DNA from 3 places in the Klebsiella sp. CSG-1 genome. Region 2 is predicted to be linked to each of the others. Evidence: predicted binding sites of a transcription regulator. Region 2 holds the regulator's gene; each other region holds the start of a gene.
What was found. Region 2 encodes PurR, which represses purine synthesis genes. Its sites were predicted from a motif close to CANGCAAACGTTTGCNTG; they were not measured.
Positions count from the first base shown of each region.

Region 1: purM (phosphoribosylformylglycinamidine cyclo-ligase) is a predicted target of PurR. The motif match lies at 1,375-1,392, and genes of this name have one in related genera.
Region 3: purE (5-(carboxyamino)imidazole ribonucleotide mutase) is a predicted target of PurR. The motif match lies at 1,949-1,966, and genes of this name have one in related genera.

Region 1 is NZ_JBWNLD010000003.1:12,098-16,292, reverse strand. Features, by position in the region: gene AC007G_RS08185 (6-phospho-beta-glucosidase) at 1-279, opposite strand, end outside; gene bglK (beta-glucoside kinase BglK) at 290-1,183, opposite strand; gene purM (phosphoribosylformylglycinamidine cyclo-ligase) at 1,449-2,486, shown strand; gene purN (phosphoribosylglycinamide formyltransferase) at 2,483-3,124, shown strand; gene ppk1 (polyphosphate kinase 1) at 3,398-4,195, shown strand, end outside.
Region 2 is NZ_JBWNLD010000009.1:23,649-27,843, forward strand. Features, by position in the region: gene sodB (superoxide dismutase [Fe]) at 1-326, shown strand, start outside; gene AC007G_RS20290 (MFS transporter) at 372-1,532, opposite strand; gene cydH (cytochrome bd-I oxidase subunit CydH) at 1,696-1,785, opposite strand; gene purR (HTH-type transcriptional repressor PurR) at 2,081-3,106, shown strand; gene punR (DNA-binding transcriptional activator PunR) at 3,125-4,036, opposite strand; gene punC (purine nucleoside transporter PunC) at 4,146-4,195, shown strand, end outside.
Region 3 is NZ_JBWNLD010000001.1:643,573-647,767, forward strand. Features, by position in the region: gene cysS (cysteine--tRNA ligase) at 1-524, opposite strand, end outside; gene ppiB (peptidylprolyl isomerase B) at 698-1,192, shown strand; gene lpxH (UDP-2,3-diacylglucosamine diphosphatase) at 1,196-1,918, shown strand; gene purE (5-(carboxyamino)imidazole ribonucleotide mutase) at 2,038-2,547, shown strand; gene purK (5-(carboxyamino)imidazole ribonucleotide synthase) at 2,544-3,611, shown strand; gene mnmH (tRNA 2-selenouridine(34) synthase MnmH) at 3,796-4,195, shown strand, end outside.

The DNA of each region.
Region 1 (4,195 bases), on a different contig from region 2:
GATACGTGTCCAGGCAATCGAAGTGCGGAAGCATTTGAACCCCATTTCAGCAAACAGCTGAATGTCTTCTTTATAACGATGGTAAAAATCAATCGCCTCATGATTGGGGTAATTTTTCCCCGGCAGTACGCCATCGGTGATTTCACGCGGCACGCCGTGTGCGCCGGCGGTCATCACGTCGGCCACGCTGACGCCTTTACCCCCTTCCTGCCAGCCGCCTTCCAGCTGATGCGCCGCCACCGCGCCGCCCCACAGAAAACCTTCTTTAAATCCAGACATGTTCTCTTCCTTATGAGCGATCGCCGTTAAGCGATCGGTTTTGCTGATTAAAATGGTAAACCGCCCCCATCAAACCGGCATCGTTGCCGTGGCTGACGGTGTCGAGATAGTCCGCGATACCGAACCAGGCCAGATGTTCGCGCAGCAGCGCCAAAAAGCCCGGCCGTTCCACAATGCCGCCGCCGATGAAAATGGCCTGCGGATCAAAAATGTTCACCAGGTTATACAGACCGGTACCGAGACCGTTGAAAAAGTCAGCCACCAGCCGCTGGCAAACCGCATCGCCCGCCTCGTAGCGATCGAAGATCTCTTCACCGGTTACCGCTTCCAGCGATTTACCGACATGCCCGGCATAGCGGTCGCGCAATACGCGCATCGTGCAGTTTTCATTCATTGAAGAGCGGCGCACATCGCGGGCGCCGGGGCGTTCGGTCTGCATATAGCCGAATTCGCCCGCGCGAAAACGCGCGCCATGCACCAGCTGGTTGTGACAAAAAATCGCGCCGCCGACGCCGGTGCCGATTGTCAGGACCAGAAAGTCACTCATGTCGACCGCCTTACCCTGCCAGCGCTCGGCGAGCAGGACGCAGTTAGCATCGTTTTCGATGGCGACCGGAAGCCCGGTCTGTTGTTCCAGCCAGCGCTTAATCGCAAAATTATCGAACTGACGGATTGCGCCGCCCATTTCGATAAAGCCGGTGTGCGGGTTGACATAGCCAGGCGCGCCGATCGCCACGCCTTCACACGTCGGGTGAGCAGCAATCCACGCCAGCATCGCTTGCAGTATCTGGTCGCCGTCGCTGTCAATAATCGACTGCTTACCTTTTTCAAGCAGTTCGCCCGCAGCGGTGCTGACGCCCATTTTTAACGCCGTTCCACCGATATCAAATGCGGCAATGTTCATCCCGTCTCTTCCTCCTGAATCCCCGCAGAATCAACCTTCGGCTCTCCTGAACAAAAAAAGAAACCGGTTTCAGTGGCATGATGGCTATTCCCGATGTCAGAGGCAAGTACAAGAATGTACCCGGTTTCATTTTCGTGAACCGCTTCAAATTTGTTCATATCGCAGCCGATTAACGCCGACTGCAAAGCAGGCTCGCAAACGTTTGCTTTCCCTGTTAGAATTGCGCCGATTTTTCTTGCTACCGCAAATGTGTGGAGATTTCGCAGTGACCGATAAAACCTCTCTCAGCTATAAAGATGCCGGCGTAGATATTGATGCAGGCAACGCGCTCGTCGACCGTATCAAGGGTGTGGTGAAGAAAACCCGACGCCCGGAAGTGATGGGTGGACTGGGCGGATTCGGCGCACTGTGCGCATTGCCGCAAAAATACCGCGAGCCGGTTCTGGTTTCCGGCACTGACGGCGTCGGCACCAAGCTGCGGCTGGCGATGGACCTGAAGCGCCACGATACTATCGGTATTGACCTGGTGGCGATGTGCGTCAATGACCTGGTGGTCCAGGGGGCAGAACCCCTGTTTTTCCTCGACTACTATGCAACCGGTAAACTGGATGTCGATACGGCAGCCAGCGTCATCAGCGGCATCGCAGAAGGCTGCCTGCAGTCAGGCTGTGCGCTGGTTGGCGGCGAAACGGCGGAAATGCCGGGCATGTACCACGGCGATGACTATGACGTCGCGGGCTTTTGCGTCGGCGTAGTAGAAAAATCAGAAATTATCGATGGTAGCAAAGTTGCCGATGGCGACGTGCTGGTCGCGCTGGCCTCCAGCGGTCCACATTCCAACGGCTACTCGCTGGTGCGCAAAATTATCGAAGTCAGCGGCGTCGATCCGCAGACCACCGATCTGAATGGTTCGCCGCTGGCCGACCATCTGCTGGCGCCGACCCGCATCTACGTTAAGTCGGTGCTGGACCTGATTGCTAACGTTGAAGTCCACGCGATTGCCCACCTGACCGGCGGCGGCTTCTGGGAAAACATTCCGCGCGTTCTGCCGGATAACACCCAGGCGGTCATCGACGAGTCCTCCTGGCAATGGCCAGAAGTGTTCAACTGGTTGCAGCAGGCCGGTAACGTCAGCAGCCATGAAATGTACCGTACCTTTAACTGCGGCGTCGGCATGGTTATCGCCCTGCCGGCAGACGTCGCCGACAGCGCCATCGCGCTGCTGAACGAGAAAGGTGAAAACGCGTGGAAAATCGGCTATATCAAAGCTTCTGATTCCGAACAGCGTGTGGTCATTGAATGAAAAACATTGTGGTGCTGATTTCCGGTAACGGAAGCAATTTGCAGGCGATAATTGATGCCTGCGCCCGAAAGCAGATTAACGGCACCCTGAGAGCGGTATTCAGCAATAAGGCCGACGCGTTCGGCCTTGAACGCGCGCGTGAGGCCGGTATCCCGGCCCATGCGTTGTCGGCCAGCCAGTTTGCCAATCGCGAAGCCTTCGATCGCGAGCTGATGCATGAGATCGATGCTTATGCGCCGGATCTGGTAGTGCTGGCAGGCTACATGCGGATCCTTAGTCCGGCGTTTGTCGCCCATTATCAGGGGCGCCTGCTGAATATCCACCCGTCGTTGTTGCCAAAATACCCGGGGCTGCATACGCATCGCCAGGTACTGGAAAACGGTGATGAGGAGCACGGTACCTCGGTGCATTTCGTCACCGATGAGCTCGACGGTGGTCCGGTCATTCTGCAGGCCAAAGTGCCGGTTTTTGCCGGGGATAGCGAAGACGAGATTACCGCCCGCGTGCAGGCTCAGGAACATGCCATCTATCCGCTGGTGGTGAGCTGGTTTGTGGACGGTCGTCTGCGCATGGAGGGGAATCAGGCCTGGCTTGATAACGCCCCTCTGCCGCCGCAGGGCCATGCGGCCGAAGAATAATCATCAGCGTCTCCGGCACTCGCCAGAGGCGCCTTTTATTGGTTCAGCGCCAGCCGCTTTCCCCCGGTTTTGTTCAAATCAACGATGATTTTTGCCCTGTTAATCTCCAGGCACGGCCTCGCTTTGCACACAATATGGGCACTCGCTCGCCATCGTTTTTGTTCACAGCACATTGAAAGAAAACTGTCATACTTCTTTGACATAGTTGGACATTCAATGGCAAAGCTCGCCATAATGAAAAAGCAACATCAATCAACCGGAGTGTGAGTTGTAATGGGCCAGGAAAAGCTATATATCGAGAAAGAACTCAGCTGGTTGTCCTTTAACGAACGCGTACTTCAGGAAGCGGCGGATAAAAGCAATCCACTGATTGAGCGCATGCGCTTTTTGGGCATCTACTCCAACAACCTCGATGAATTTTATAAAGTGCGCTTCGCTGAACTTAAGCGCCGCATCATAATTAGCGAAGAACAAGGGAGTACCGCCCATTCTCGCCATTTGTTAGGCAAAATTCAGGCCCGCGTTCTGAAGGCCGATCAGGAATTTGACAGCCTGTATAATGAGCTGCTGCTGGAAATGGCGCGTAACCAGATCTTTTTGATCAATGAACGCCAGCTCTCGGTGAATCAGCAGTCCTGGCTACGCAACTATTTTAAACAGTACCTGCGTCAGCACATCACCCCGATCCTGATTAACCCTGAAACGGACCTGATCCAGTTCCTGAAAGATGATTACACCTATCTGGCGGTCGAAATCATCCGCGGGGAGACCATCAACTACGCCCTGCTGGAGATTCCGTCAGATAAAGTCCCGCGGTTCGTCAATCTGCCGCCGGAAGCACCGCGTCGCCGCAAACCAATGATCTTGCTTGATAACATCCTGCGTTACTGCCTCGATGATATCTTTAAAGGCTTCTTTGACTACGATGCGCTGAACGCCTACTCGATGAAAATGACCCGTGACGCCGAGTACGATCTGGTGCACGAGATGGAGTCGAGCCTGATGGAGCTGATGTCTTCAAGTCTGAAACAGCGTCTGACGGCGGAACCGGTGCGTTTTGTTTATCAGCGC
Region 2 (4,195 bases):
GCGGCGAGCCGGAAGGTGAGCTGGCAGCCGCCATCAATCAATCCTTCGGCAGCTTCGCAGAGTTCAAAGCGAAGTTTACCGACGCGGCAGCGAAGAACTTTGGCGCAGGCTGGACATGGCTGGTTAAAAATAGCGATGGCAGCCTGAGCATTGTCTCCACCAGCAACGCTGGCACGCCGCTGACCGGCGACGCCAAACCGCTGCTGACCGTGGATGTCTGGGAACATGCCTATTACATCGACTACCGCAACGCCCGTCCTGACTATCTGGCGCACTTCTGGGCGCTGGTAAACTGGAAGTTTGTGGCAGCCAATCTGGCGGCCTAAAACGCTAACGCAGAAGGGGCAACCCTTCTGCGAATATACCGACTGTCAGACCAACGCCTCTTCCGGCTGCGAACGCCCGCCGAACAGCACCAGCAGCAGCGCCACACCGGCAATGATCGCTCCCATCACCGGCACAAAGGCATAGCCCAGTCCGCCAGAAATCACCGCGCCACCGGCTGCCGCACCCAGCGCATTGCCGAGGTTAAACGCTCCGATATTGACCGACGAAGAGAGACCCGGTGCTTCATGAGCCACTCGCATCACCCGCATTTGCAGCGGTGGAACCACGGCGAAGGTCGCCGCCCCCCAGACCACCATACTGATTGCGGCTCCCAGCTGCGTCTGCGCCAGCAGCGGAATCGCCAGCATGATAACCATCAGCAGCAGCAGAAAACCCTTCAGCGTCCCGGAGACGGAACGGTCGGCGAATTTACCGCCGAGGTAGTTACCCAGTGAAAAGCCGACGCCAATCAACACCAGCATGGCGGTGACGAACAGCGGTGAGGCGTGCGTAATGGTGTGCAGCACCGGTGAAATATAGGTATAGAGGGTAAACATCGCGCCGGCCCCCAGCACGGTGGTCAGCAATGCGGAGAGCACCTGCGGACGAACCAGCACCGAGAGCTCCTGTTTTACGTTCGGACGCTCGCCAGCGCTGCCTTTGGGCAACGAAAACCACAGGCTGACCATCGCCACCAGCCCCAGACCTGCCGTCGCGAGGAACGACATCCGCCAGCCGATGGTCTCGCCAAGCCATGTCGCCGCCGGAACGCCGCCAATATTAGCGATAGTCAAGCCCATGAACATGGTCGCCACCGCGCTGGCCTGTTTGTGTTTCGGCACCACGCTCGCCGCCACCACCGACCCGAGGCCAAAGAAAGCGCCGTGGTTAAGACTGGTGATAATGCGCGAAATCAGCAGCGTGGTGTAATCCGGCGCCATTGAGGAGAGAATGTTCCCCAGCGTAAAGATAGCCATCAGAAAAATCAGCGCATTTCTGCGCGCGCGATGAGAGAGCAGCAAAGTCATCAGCGGCGCACCGACCATCACGCCGATCGCATACGCGCTGATCAGCATTCCCGCCGCCGGAATTGACACGTCGACACCTTTGGCAATCACCGGCAGCAGCCCCATCGGGGAAAACTCCGTGGTGCCAATACCAAACGCGCCTATCGCCAGCGCTAACAAGGGAAAGTTGATTTTCATTCAATGACTCCAGCAGACCGTCATCGGCGACGGTATCTCATCAGAAGTCAAAAGCATGACATCAATCACAAAAAAACAAAAGTAAACGAAATGGCAAAAGATTTTTGCGAAATTGATAATAATGGCGGGACATCGGGGGAAAGAGCCCTCTCCCCCGGATAAATCAGTGCAGCACCGCGGTCAGGCCGGCGGCCACGATCAGACCCAGGACAATAATCGTTGTCGTCAGCGAAAACTTTAAATCTGTATCCATCAATTTTTCCCCCAGTTATCCCCACATGAAAAGTGAGCTTGCTCATTTTTGCACAATATAGCGCAAAAATCTTCCATGTTTTAGGGTGATGCACATTTTTGCTCTTCCCCTTTGCCGCAAGATCGGACAAAATCCCACGCTAATTTGAAAGCGTATCGGCCATTGACCCCTTCCTGTCGTTCTGTGTCGTTTTCCCGACGTGATGCAATGTTGAAAATTGTATTCAGGGTGTGTATAGGCAAACGTTTACGTATCGATAATCAGACGATCAGGTCAAGGTCTGGAGTGAGAAGTAATGGCAACAATTAAAGATGTAGCGAAGCGCGCAAACGTTTCCACTACAACAGTGTCACATGTAATTAACAAAACCCGTTTCGTGGCGGAAGAAACCCGCAACGCCGTGTGGGCGGCGATCAAAGAGCTGCACTATTCCCCCAGTGCCGTTGCTCGCAGCCTGAAGGTTAATCACACCAAATCGATTGGCCTGCTGGCCACCAGCAGCGAAGCGGCCTATTTCGCTGAGATTATTGAAGCCGTAGAAAAGAGCTGTTTCCAGAAAGGCTATACCCTGATTCTGGGCAATGCGTGGAACGATCTCGAAAAGCAGCAGGCCTATCTGTCGATGATGGCGCAAAAGCGCGTCGACGGCCTGCTGGTTATGTGTTCTGAATATCCGGAATCGGTGCTCAGCATGCTGGAAGAGTACCGCCATATTCCGATGGTGGTAATGGACTGGGGTGAATCCAAAGCCGACTTTACCGATTCGGTCATCGATAACGCCTTTGAGGGCGGTTATATGGCCGGTCGCTATCTGGTGGAACGCGGCCATCGTGAAATCGGCGTGATCCCGGGTCCGCTGGAGCGTAACACCGGCGCCGGGCGCCTGGCGGGCTTTATGAAAGCCATGGAAGAAGCGCAGATCGCCGTTCCGGAAAGCTGGATTGTGCAGGGAGACTTCGAGCCTGAATCCGGCTACCGCGCAATGCAGCAGATCCTCAGCCAGCAGCATCGCCCGACGGCGGTCTTCTGCGGCGGCGACATCATGGCGATGGGCGCAATCTGCGCTGCGGATGAGATGGGGCTACGCGTGCCGCAGGACATTTCGCTGATCGGGTATGATAACGTGCGTAACGCCCGCTATTTCAGCCCGGCGCTGACCACCATCCACCAGCCGAAAGATTCGCTGGGGGAAGCGGCCTTCAATATGCTGATGGATCGTATCGTCAACAAGCGCGAAGAGTCACAGTCGATCGAGGTTCACCCGCGGCTGGTAGAGCGCCGCTCCGTCGTAGACGGCCCGTTCGTCGACTACCGTCGCTAATCGCCCGTGCGGCGCCGGTTACTCCGGCGCCCGCAGCCACTCCCGGTTTAACGTTTCACTGTCCCCCAGATAATCCAGTAGCCACGACAGCGCCGGTGACGTGTCGCTCTGCTGCCAGGTCAGGCAGCACGCGGCGTCCGGGAACGGGTTTTCCAGCGCCAGCGCGGTCCATTCACCGCGGTCAATCCACGGGCGAGCAAAATGGCTCGGCACCATCCCTACGCACAATCCCGCCGAGAGGCAGGTGGCCGAGGATTCCCAGTCCGGCACCACCACCCTTTTCTGATTGTCCAGTAGCCAGGTCGTGCGTTTTGGTAGCGAGCGGGAGGTGTCCTCCCTGACCAGCGACGGCCAGTTGCGCAACACATCATCGCTGAGCGGCCCGCTCATCTGCGCCAGAGGATGATGGCTCGCCACCACGCAATGCCAGCTCAACATCCCCATATCGCGAAAGGCGTAGCGTCCCCCCACCGGAATCGAACGGGTTGCCCCGATAGCCAGTTCCACGCGTCCGTCGGCCAGCGCGTCCCAGACACCGTTGAAAACCTCCTGAAAAACAATCAGCTCGACATCGGGAAAGTGACGATAAAAATCAACAATCATCTGGCGCATACGGGCCGGTTTAACAATGTCATCCACGGCTATCGACAGCTGACCACGCCAGCCGTTGGCTATCTGCTGACACTGCTGGCGGGTGATCTGCATTTTTTTGATAACAGATCGTCCTTCCTGTAAAAACCAGAGCCCGGCGGTGGTCAATTCGACATCGCGATGGCGGCGTTCAAAAAGCGGTACCGCCAGCCACTCCTCCAGCTGACGTACGGTATAACTGACCGCCGAAGGTACGCGGTGCAGCTCCTGCGCCGCGGCGCTAAAGCTGCCGTTGCGGGCGACAGCATCAACAACTTCGAGTGAGTATTCGGACCACATATTCTGCCTGCAAAAATTTTGAACGCATGTAGCAAATATTAGCGTTTCACAAGCCAGAATGCACTCCCTACACTCTGCGGCATCATACCTGCATCTATAAGAGAATGTTATGCAACAACCCGGGAAAGGATTTTTAGTGTGGCTGGCGGGACTCAGCGT
Region 3 (4,195 bases), on a different contig from region 2:
TTGACGTCAACGACATCAACGCGCGCGCCAGCCTGCAGCTGATCCAGATCCTGGCGCGACAGCTGCCCGTAATTCGGATCGGTCGGTACCGAGAACATCACATCACCGTTGTCCGCTACGTACGCATGGCCACGTGCGATCAGTTGTTCGGTGATTTCAATGATCTCGGGAATATGATGGGTGGCGCGAGGCTCCATATCCGGACGCAGAATATTCAGCGCATCGAAATCATTGTGCATTTCGGCAATCATGCGATCGACCAGCGCGACAAAGCTTTCGCCATTCTCATTAGCACGCTTAATGATTTTATCGTCGATATCGGTAATGTTGCGCACGTACTTCAGCTTATAACCGAGAAAACGCAGGTAGCGGGCAACCACGTCAAAAGAGACGAAAGTACGGCCATGGCCGATATGACAGAGATCGTAAACGGTAATTCCACACACGTACATGCCCACTTCCCCGGCATGGATAGGTTTAAACTCTTCTTTTTGGCGCGTCAGTGTATTAAAAATTTTTAACATCGAAGATTCCGTGTAGACGTGTGTGGATATAAGTCGCGTATTCTAACCTTAATTCAACCCCGAAGCAGCACACAATGCAAGGTGATCGAACCCGGCGGTTATGCTATAACAGCCCCCTATGTCACGCCCAACTTTGGGTTTAAGCACCACAATCATCGGAACAGGATGCAAAAATGGTTACTTTCCACACTAATCATGGCGATATCGTCATCAAAACCTTTGACGACAAAGCGCCGGAAACAGTTAAAAACTTCCTGGATTACTGCCGCGAAGGTTTCTACAACAACACCATTTTCCACCGTGTTATCAACGGTTTCATGATCCAGGGCGGCGGCTTTGAGCCAGGCATGGAGCAGAAAACCACCAAATCCCCGATCCAGAACGAAGCCAACAACGGCCTGAAAAACACCCGCGGTACTCTGGCCATGGCCCGTACTCAGGCACCTCACTCCGCCACCGCGCAGTTCTTCATTAACGTTGTCGATAACGACTTCCTGAACTTCTCTGGTGAAAACCTGCAGGGTTGGGGCTACTGCGTATTTGCCGAAGTGGTTGAAGGCATGGACGTGGTCGACAAAATCAAAGCGGTCGCTACCGGCCGCAGCGGCATGCATCAGGATGTGCCGAAAGAAGATGTTGTGATCAAAAGCGTCACCGTCAGCGAGTAATTCGTGGCGACACTTTTTATTGCGGATTTGCATCTGCAAACAGAAGAACCGGCGATCACCGCCGGTTTTCTACGCTTTTTAGCCGGCGAAGCCCGTGAGGCGGACGCGCTGTATATCCTTGGCGATCTGTTTGAAGCCTGGATTGGCGATGACGATCCGAACCCGCTGCATCAGCAAATCGCCTCGGCAATCAACGCATTAACTCAATCAGGCGTGCCCTGCTATTTTGTTCACGGCAACCGCGACTTTCTCGTTGGCCAGCGCTTCGCACGCGCCTGCGGGATGACGCTGCTGGCGGAAGAAAAAGTGCTCGACCTGTACGGCCGTCGGGTCCTGATTATGCATGGCGATACGCTCTGCACCGACGATCCGGGCTATCTGGCTTTTCGTGCCAAAGTCCATACGCCGTGGATTCAGCGTCTGTTCCTTGCCCTGCCGCTGTTTATTCGCCGCCGCATCGCCGCCAGAATGCGCGCCGACAGTAAAGCGGCCAACAGCAGCAAGTCGCTGGAAATAATGGATGTCAATCCGCAGGCGGTGGTCGAAGCGCTGGAGAGGCATCAGGTGCAGTGGCTGATTCACGGTCACACGCATCGTCCTGCCGTCCACCCGCTAGAGGCCAACGGCAAACCGGCGTTTCGCGTGGTCCTCGGCGCCTGGCACAGCGAAGGGTCGATGGTCAAAGTCAGCAAAGACGACGTTGAACTGATCTCATTCCCGTTTTAATTTCCAGCCCATTTTCACCCTATCACCGGTGACGCAACCGTTTTCCTTACCGAAAGATCATGTTATTCTCTGTGGCCTCTAAAGCAGTGTGAAGCACACCCACAGGAGTTTTAAGACGCATGTCTTCCCGCAATAATACGGCGCGTATCGCCATCGTGATGGGGTCCAAAAGCGACTGGGCTACCATGCAGTTTACCGCAGAAATCCTTGATGCCCTGAACGTTCCGTACCATGTTGAAGTGGTCTCCGCACACCGGACGCCCGATAAGCTGTTTAGCTTTGCCGAAGGCGCGGAAAGCAACGGTTATCAGGTGATTATTGCCGGTGCGGGCGGCGCGGCGCATCTGCCGGGCATGATTGCGGCGAAAACCCTGGTGCCGGTGCTCGGTGTGCCGGTCCAAAGCGCGGCGTTAAGCGGCGTAGACAGTCTCTACTCTATTGTTCAGATGCCGCGCGGAATTCCGGTCGGTACACTGGCCATCGGCAAAGCCGGTGCCGCCAACGCGGCTCTGCTGGCGGCGCAGATTCTGGCGCTGCACGACGCTGAACTGCATCAGCGCCTGAGCGCCTGGCGTCAGGCCCAGACCGATGAGGTGCTGGAGAATCCGGATCCGCGGGGTGCGGCATGAAGCAGGTTTGCATCCTTGGCAACGGCCAGCTAGGCCGGATGTTGCGCCAGGCCGGTGAACCGCTGGGTATCGCCGTCTGGCCAGTCGGTCTGGAAGCCGATCCTGAAGCGGTGCCGTTTCAGCAAAGCGTGATCACTGCCGAAATCGAACGTTGGCCGGAAACGGCGCTCACGCGTGAACTGGCGCGCCACCCGGCGTTTGTTAACCGCGATGTGTTCCCGATCATTGCCGACCGTCTGACGCAAAAACAGCTGTTTGATAAGCTGGAGCTCGCCACCGCGCCATGGCAGCTGCTGGCAGATAAAAGCGAGTGGCCGGCGGTATTCGCACGTCTGGGCGAACTGGCTATCGTTAAGCGTCGCGTGGGCGGTTACGACGGTCGCGGCCAATGGCGACTGCGTGAAAACGACATTGCGCAGCTACCGGATGAAAACTATGGCCAATGCATTGTTGAGCAAGGCATCAACTTTTCCGCCGAAGTGTCGCTGGTTGGCGCCCGCGCGCAGGATGGCAGCACGGTGTTCTACCCGCTGACCCGCAACCTGCATCAGGAGGGCATTCTGCGTACCAGCGTCGCCTTCCCGCAGGCCAATGCCCGCCAGCAGGACCAGGCGGAAAGCATGCTTACCGCCATTATGAACGCGCTGAACTACGTGGGCGTGATGGCGATGGAGTGTTTTGTCACCGCTGACGGCCTGCTGATTAACGAGCTGGCGCCACGCGTGCACAACAGCGGTCACTGGACCCAGAACGGGGCCTCGATCAGCCAGTTCGAACTGCATCTGCGGGCGATTACCGGCCTGCCGCTGCCGCCGCCGGTCGTGAACAGCCCTTCGGTGATGATCAACCTGATCGGTACCGATCTGAACTACGACTGGCTGAAGCTGCCGCTGGTGCATCTGCACTGGTACGACAAAGAGGTGCGTCCGGGGCGCAAAGTGGGTCACCTTAACCTGACCGACAGCGATACCGACCGCCTGAGCGCCACGCTGGAAGCGTTAAAACCTATCCTGCCGCCGGAGTACGCCAGCGGTATCTTCTGGGCGCAATCCCAGCTGGCGTAATCCTCCTGACCCCTTCGGGCGAGCAGCGCATCCGCCGCCCGTTCGCCCGAATGAAACCGGCTATTTGCCGGGGAATTGATCTTCGCCCTTCCCCGGCAGACATTCAGGCGCGTAGAATCCCCTCCTTGCTTTAAAGATTTTCTTATTTAAAGACGCTTTCAGTTTGACTTCAGAAGGATGACCCATGAAAAATGGGACCGATTACCGCACTATTCTCACAGCGGACACGCCAATCATTGACGTCCGCGCCCCGATCGAATTCCGCCAAAGCGCACTTCCCGCGGCACTGAACCTGCCGCTGATGGACGACGCCGAGCGCGCCGCCGTCGGCACCTGCTATAAACGCCACGGCGCAGACGCGGCCTTAGCGCTGGGCCATCAGTTAGTCAGCGGCGAGGTGCGGGAAAAGCGTCTCGCCGCATGGCGCGACGCCTGCTTACGTTATCCGCAGGGCTATCTGTGCTGCGCCCGCGGCGGTCAGCGTTCACATATCGTCCAGCAGTGGCTGAAGGAAGCGGGCGTGGATTACCCCCTGATCGTCGGCGGCTATAAGGCGCTGCGCCAGGCCGCCATCCGGCTCACCG